Linked DNA regions of Sporocytophaga myxococcoides. The protein of the gene in region 1 interacts with the protein of each later gene in a pairwise test. Links are inferred from orthologs where the notes say so. Each region holds a gene or a part of one and is shown on either strand. Other genes may lie near its edges.

What was found. The genes of interacting proteins can lie anywhere in the genome.
Region 2: the proteins of dnaE (region 1) and MYP_RS05400 interact in binary tests that used the Escherichia coli proteins (3 or more experiments, as listed by UniProt). The link is inferred for Sporocytophaga myxococcoides from one-to-one orthologs.

The regions. Positions count from the first base shown.
Region 1 is NZ_BBLT01000010.1:80,534-84,731, reverse strand. What follows is about bases 13-4,135. They hold dnaE (DNA polymerase III subunit alpha), read left to right. Parts: upstream 13-344; coding sequence 345-3,935; downstream 3,936-4,135. Other genes in these bases: trxA (thioredoxin), read left to right, coding at 4,012-4,135; MYP_RS20020 (hypothetical protein), read left to right, coding at 22-240. Also shown: more of trxA, read left to right, coding at 4,136-4,198. UniProt on the Escherichia coli protein: DNA polymerase III is a complex, multichain enzyme responsible for most of the replicative synthesis in bacteria. This DNA polymerase also exhibits 3' to 5' exonuclease activity. The alpha chain is the DNA polymerase catalytic subunit.
Region 2 is NZ_BBLT01000002.1:255,418-258,304, forward strand. The notes cover bases 26-2,837. They hold MYP_RS05400 (methionine aminotransferase), read left to right. Parts: upstream 26-761; coding sequence 762-1,913; downstream 1,914-2,837. Other genes in these bases: def (peptide deformylase), read left to right, coding at 212-760; MYP_RS05405 (amidohydrolase), read left to right, coding at 1,901-2,680; MYP_RS05410 (hypothetical protein), read right to left, coding at 2,644-2,837. In the rest of the region: more of MYP_RS05410, read right to left, coding at 2,838-2,887. UniProt on the Escherichia coli protein: Shows aminotransferase activity with methionine and histidine as substrates, and to a lesser extent also with phenylalanine.

The sequences.
Region 1 (4,198 bases):
TGTATTTTCAAAAGGTAAAATATGGAAAACCCCGAATATTTTGAAGAACCTGAAAGTGAAGATCTTGGTGATATTGAGGATTCTAAATTTGGAAGAAAAAGGCAAAACCTGGAGATGCTTCCCATTCAAGAACTTAGAAAAAGAGCAGAATTAAGGAAGATCAAGGATTTTGAAAGCCTTAATAAGCAAAAGCTTATAGAAGCACTACATAAATACGACGAATCAAAGCAAAAAAGGTAAAGGACCGGAATCCGACAGCAGGTTATTTTGTTTCGCAATATTGTTGAAAACTTTTGAAGAATATCAATTAATTTTAGAATTCAACTTTATTGTTAAATACCGAAATGCCGGATTTCGCACATTTACACGTACATACCCAATTTTCCCTTCTTGACGGAGCAGCCAACATCACAGATCTGATGAAAAAGGCTCAGAAAGATGAGATGAAAGCTGTTGCAATTACCGACCATGGGAACATGTTTGGAGTTTTTAAATTTGTTGCAGAAGCAAACAAATACAATGTAAAGCCTATAGTCGGGTGTGAATTTTATCTGGTAGAAGATCGTCATAAAAAATCATTTACCAAAACTGATAAGGACGTCCGCCGCCATCAGCTCCTGCTCGCTAAAAATGCTGAAGGATATAAAAACCTCGCCAAGCTTTGCTCCCTCGGCTACATGGAAGGACTTTACGGAAAGTATCCTAGAATAGATAAGGAATTAATCTTAAAATACCATAAAGGGCTTATTGCGACCACATGTTGTATAGGAGCCGAAGTACCCCAAACAATTCTCAGAAAAGGAGAAGAAGAAGGTGAAAAAGTCTTTAAATGGTGGCTGGATCTTTTTGGAGAAGATTATTATGTAGAGCTTCAGCGTCACGATATTCCGGAGCAGAATATAGTAAATGAAGTGCTTATAAAATTTGCACTGAAACACAAGGTAAAAATTATTGCCTCCAATGACTCTCATTATGTAGATCAGGAAGACTCCAATGCTCATGACATTCTGCTTTGCATCAACACAGGAGAAAAACAAAGTACCCCTACCAATAAAGAATTTTCTGACGACGGCGCCTTTACCAAAGGAACCCGTTTTGCATTTTACAACGATCAGTTTTATTTCAAGACTAAAGCTGAAATGGGGAAACTTTTTCACGATATCCCTTCCGCTGTAGATAATACAATAGAGATCGTGGATAAAGTGGAAAGTCTGAAACTCAAAAGAGATATTCTGCTTCCCAACTTCCCTATCCCTGATTCATTTAAAGTCAATACGGGGCCGGATGCCGATGTTCTTAATCAGTGGGAATATTTAAAGCATTTAACCTTTGAAGGGGCAAGAAAAAAATATCAGGAAATAACACCTGAAATTGAAGAACGTCTCAATTTCGAATTATTTACCATCAAAACGATGGGGTTTGCAGGTTACTTCCTTATCGTACAGGATTTCATCAATAAAGGAAAAGAGATAGGCGTATTCGTGGGGCCAGGAAGGGGTTCGGCGGCAGGCTCTGCTGTTGCTTATTGTGTTGGTATTACCAACATAGATCCGATCAAGTACGATTTGCTTTTTGAACGTTTCCTGAATCCGGACAGAAAGAGCATGCCCGATATTGATACCGACTTTGACGATTCCGGTCGTCAAAAGGTAATAGATTATGTTGTTGAAAAATATGGGAAAACTCAGGTAGCCCAAATTGTAACCTATGGTTCCATGGCGGCTAAAATGAGTATCAAGGATGTTGCAAGAGTTCTTGATCTTCCGCTTAGCGATTCCAATGCCCTGGCAAAACTGGTTCCTGAGAAACCAGGAATTGAGCTCAACAGAGTTCTGACGGCCCCTATTGACGGTCCCGGCAGTCTAAGTGAAAAAGAAGGGCTTAACGGTGATGATCTTGACGGTGTAAAAAAACTCCGTGAAATCATGAACGGAAAAGATCTTCAGGCCAATGTACTAAAAGAAGCCCTCGTCCTTGAAGGATCAGTAAGAGGTACAGGAGTTCATGCTGCAGGTATCATCATTGCTCCTCAGGACCTTTCTGACCTGATGCCGGTAGCAACCTCCAAAGACTCTGATCTTCTGCTTACACAGTATGACGGTAAAGTAATTGAAGATGCGGGAGTAATCAAGATGGACTTCCTGGGCTTAAAAACCCTGACCATTATAAAGGATGCCCTTGCTCTGATAAAAAAGAATAAGGGGATTGAAATTGAGATTGATGAAATTGATCTGGAGGATCAAAAAACATTTGAGCTCTACCAAAGAGGTGAAACCAACGGAACCTTCCAGTTCGAGTCTGTGGGTATGCAGAAATACCTGAAGGAACTGAAACCAGATAAGTTTTCTGACCTTATTGCGATGAACGCCCTTTATCGTCCTGGGCCTCTTGAATATATTCCTAACTATATCCGCCGTAAACACGGAAAAGAACCTATTACCTATGATATTCCTGAAATGGAGCAATACCTGAAGGATACATATGGTATTAACGTTTATCAGGAGCAGGTAATGCTTCTGTCTCAGAAGCTTGCCAACTTCAGTAAGGGAGATGCCGATGTTCTTCGTAAGGCCATGGGTAAAAAGGATAAGGCGACTCTGGACAAGATGAAGAGCAAATTTATGGAAGGTTGCGGAGCAAACGGCCACGATCTTAAAGTTGCTGACAAGGTCTGGACCGATTGGGAAGCATTTGCCTCCTACGCTTTCAACAAATCTCACTCTACCTGTTATGCCTTTGTGGCATTCCAAACCGCATATTTAAAGGCACACCATCCGGCAGAATATATGGCCTCGGTATTAACTCACAACATGAGTAATATCGATAAGATCTCCTTCTTCATGGATGAGTGTAAGAAAATAGGATTAACAGTTCTGGGGCCTGATATCAATGAAAGTTCCATGACCTTTGACGTTAACAAGGAAGGTAAAATCCGTTTCGGACTAGGGGCCATCAAGGGAGCAGGAGAAGCTGCAATTGCAGCAATTATCTCTGAAAGAGAAGAAAACGGTCCTTATACAGACCTGTTTAATCTGGTACAAAGAGTGAACCTTCGTACCATGAATAAGAAAACATTCGAATGCTTTGCTTATGCAGGAGCCTTTGATTCGTTTGGTCTTCATCGCGCACAATACTTCTTTGTAACCGCAGAGAAAGACAATACAAGTACAATAGAAAAAATCATCAGATACGGATCCGCTTATCAGCAGGATAAAGATGCGAACCAACAGAGCCTATTTGGTGGTTCTAGTAGTGTTGAAGTAGCGAAACCAAAGATTCCGGATTGTGAGCTATGGAGTGAAATTGAGAAATTAAAATTTGAGCGTGATGTCGTAGGATTTTATATTTCAGGACACCCGCTTGATCAATACAAAATGGAAATTGACAATTTCTGTACTTGTCCTGCAGATAAAGTTTTCGACTACAAAAACAGAGAAGTTTCTGTAGCAGGAATAGTAGGAACTGCGAATGTCAGGCAGATGAAAAACGGTAAATCCTTCATCGTATTCAGTCTGGAAGATTTTGATGGTAAAATAGAAATGGCTCTTTTTGGAGAAGATTATCTTAAGTTTGCACATTGGATAAAGCCAGGAGAGTTTTTACACATTCGCGGTAAAGTGCAACAAAGGTATAACGGCGATCAATGGGAATTCAAACCGCTTAATATTAGCTTATTGGCTGATATCAGGCAAAAAATGGTAAAAGGAGTATCTGTTAAATTAAATATCCAGGGATTAAAACCAGAGACATTAAATAGTCTGGAGGAAGTAATCACTGGAAACCTAGGCAATACGGAATTGAAATTTACGCTCTCTGATGACACGGAAAACATTCACGTTGAGCTATTTTCGCGAAAATTCAAAGTAGACCCAAACAATACCTTACTCGACCAGTTAAAAAATCTTAATGAGGTGGAGTATAAAATTCTATTTTGATAGAACCTAAATATTTAAAAAAATAGTATGTTTACGGTCTGGTAATAATTAATAAACCTCTTTTTATTTTAAAAATATGGGAAAAGCAATAGAAATCACAGACGCTAATTTTGAAGATATAACCAACACAGATAAACCTGTGCTAGTTGATTTCTGGGCTGAATGGTGCGGACCCTGCAAAATGATCGGTCCGGTTGTAGAAGAACTTGCTGCTGACTATGAAGGAAAAGCTATAATAGGAAAAGTAGATGTTGACAACAACC
Region 2 (2,887 bases), on another replicon or contig:
ATTCAGGTTTACTTTAATCGCAAGGTCCCCAGGTAAAAAAGTAGCTAAAGCAGGCAGTCTTCTCCCGACTGCCTGTTTTGTATTTAATAAAGTATACCATCAACATCTCTTTAAGAATTTTTAAATTTTATAAATTGTTATTTTCTAAAAAGAAATTCCAAGGGAATTCTACGTTGGATTTGGTTATATTTGTTTTTTGCATTAATAATATATGATATACCCTATAGTAGCATACGGTGACCCGGTATTAAAGAAGCGGGCTGTTGATTTTGAAAAAGGAACTGATTTAAAACAATTAGTTGCTGATATGTTTGAGACTATGTACAACGCAAATGGAGTTGGATTGGCTGGACCGCAAATTGGGCTAAATCAAAGAATATTTGTAGTTGACGGAAGTCCGATGGAAGAAGGGTTGGACGATTTCAAAAAAGCTTTTGTAAATCCTGAAATTATAGAAGAAACTGGTGAAGATTGGCCTTACGACGAGGGGTGTCTGAGTATCCCTGGAGTCAGATCAGAGGTTTTTAGACCATATCAGCTGACTATTCGTTATTTTGATGAAAACTGGGTGGAGCGTGAGGAAACTTATGAAGGAATCAGGGCAAGAATAATTCAGCACGAATATGATCACATAGAAGGAGTCTTATTCGTTGACCATCTGTCTTCTATCAAAAAGAGACTCATGAAAAATAAACTTACCAATATCAGTAAGGGCATCGTGGATGTCTCCTATAAAATGAAGTTCCCAGTTAAAAAGTAACATGATTACAAAAAGTCCGGAATCCAAACTGCCCGACATTGGTACAACAATCTTTACGATTATGTCTCAGATGTCAAGAGATTATAATGCCATTAATCTTGCTCAGGGTTTTCCGGATTTTAAATGTTCCGATGATCTGGTCGACCTGGTTGCCTTCTACATGAAAAAGGGCTTTAACCAGTATGCTCCAATGACCGGTATTCAATCTTTAAGAGAAAAAATAGCTGTTAAGTCAAAGGAGTTGTATGAAGCTCATGTAGATCCGGATAAGGAAGTTACCCTTACCTGTGGAGCCACGGAAGCTTGTTATACTGCTATTACATCAATCGTAAAACCAGGAGATGAAGTAATCATTTTCGAACCGGCCTTTGATTGTTATATCCCTGCAATCCTGCTTTCCGGCGGTAAGCCTGTATTTGTTGAATTGCAATATCCGGATTACAAAATAGACTGGGAACTTGTAAGAAAAAAGATATCAGAGAAAACCTCTCTGATTATAATAAACTCGCCTCACAATCCTACGGGATCAATAATATCTAAACAAGATATTGAAGCTTTAAAAGAACTCGTCAGAGACACTGATATCACTTTACTAAGCGATGAAGTATATGAGCATATCATATTTGATAAAGCTGAGCATCATAGCTTTCTGAAATATCCGGAATTAAAAGAAAGAAGTTTTGTAATCAGTTCCTTTGGTAAAACTTATCATACAACCGGATGGAGAATGGGATATTGTATTGCCCCGGATTATCTTTCTGCTGAGTTCAGAAAAGTGCACCAGTACAATACATTCAGTGTACCTACTCCTATGCAGTATGCCATTTCTGATTTTCTGGAGAAAAAAGAAGAATATCTGGGGTTGTCTGATTTTTATCAAAGAAAAAGAGATTTGTTTTTGGACCTCATGAGTGAATCCAGATTTAAAGGCATACCATCTTCAGGAACATATTTTCAATTGATGAATTTCGGGAATATATCTAATGAATCAGATGTAGACTTTGCAGCCAGACTGACAAGAGAATCCGGAGTTGCCTGTATACCGATTTCAGTTTTCTATCACACTAAAAAAGATGACAGCATTATAAGGTTTTGTTTTGCAAAAGAAAACGAAACCCTTGAAAACGCTGCTAAAAAGCTATGCAGGATCTGAATATAACTCTTGTTCAAACACCACTTTTCTGGAAGAATTGCGGGGCTAATCTTGCCATGCTCGAGGAAAAGCTTTGGCAGATTAAAGACCAGTCCGATCTTATTATTCTTCCGGAAATGTTTACTACAGGTTTTTCCATGGATGCGGCTGAACTTGCAGAACCTATGAATCTGACTGCTTTTAAGTGGATGAAGCAGATGGCTGCACAGAAGAAAGCTGTGATTACGGGAAGTGTTATCATTAAGGAGGGTGAAAAATTTTATAATCGCCTGATTTGGATGGAGCCGAACGGCAAATGTGATATATATGACAAAAGGCATCTCTTCAGAATGGCCGGTGAAGACAAGGTTTATACGGCAGGGACCGGTAAAATCATAAAAGAAATAAAAGGCTGGAAAATTTGTCCTTTAGTCTGTTATGATCTTAGATTTCCAGTATTCAGCAGAAACAGGGAAAATGAATATGATCTTTTGATATATGTTGCAAACTGGCCTGCGGTTAGAAGTGTAGCGTGGAAGACACTTTTAAGGGCAAGGGCTATCGAAAATATATCATATGTTGCCGGAGTAAACAGAATTGGAACAGACGGAAATAATTTGCCATATTCTGGTGATAGTGCAGTAATTGGTCCGGTTGGTGAATATATTGAAGAGCTTCATGATCGGGAAGAGGTTAAAACAATAGTACTGAGTGGAGAGCATTTAAATGCATTCAGACAAAAATTTCCTGCTCATCTGGATGCCGATTCATTTGAGATTGAGCTTTGAATGAGAGCAATTAAATCCTGAGCATCAGGATTTTTAACTTTATTAAAAGATTTTAAAGAGGCCAGCATTTTTTCAACGATCGCATGTTCTCCTATTAAAATAGCCTTCACATAGTCTTTTGACTTCAGCAATGTTTCACAGAAGGGAATAACACCCTTGGTAGTGCTCTCTGAAGCTTCTATGATAACCATAGTATTTTGATCTTCT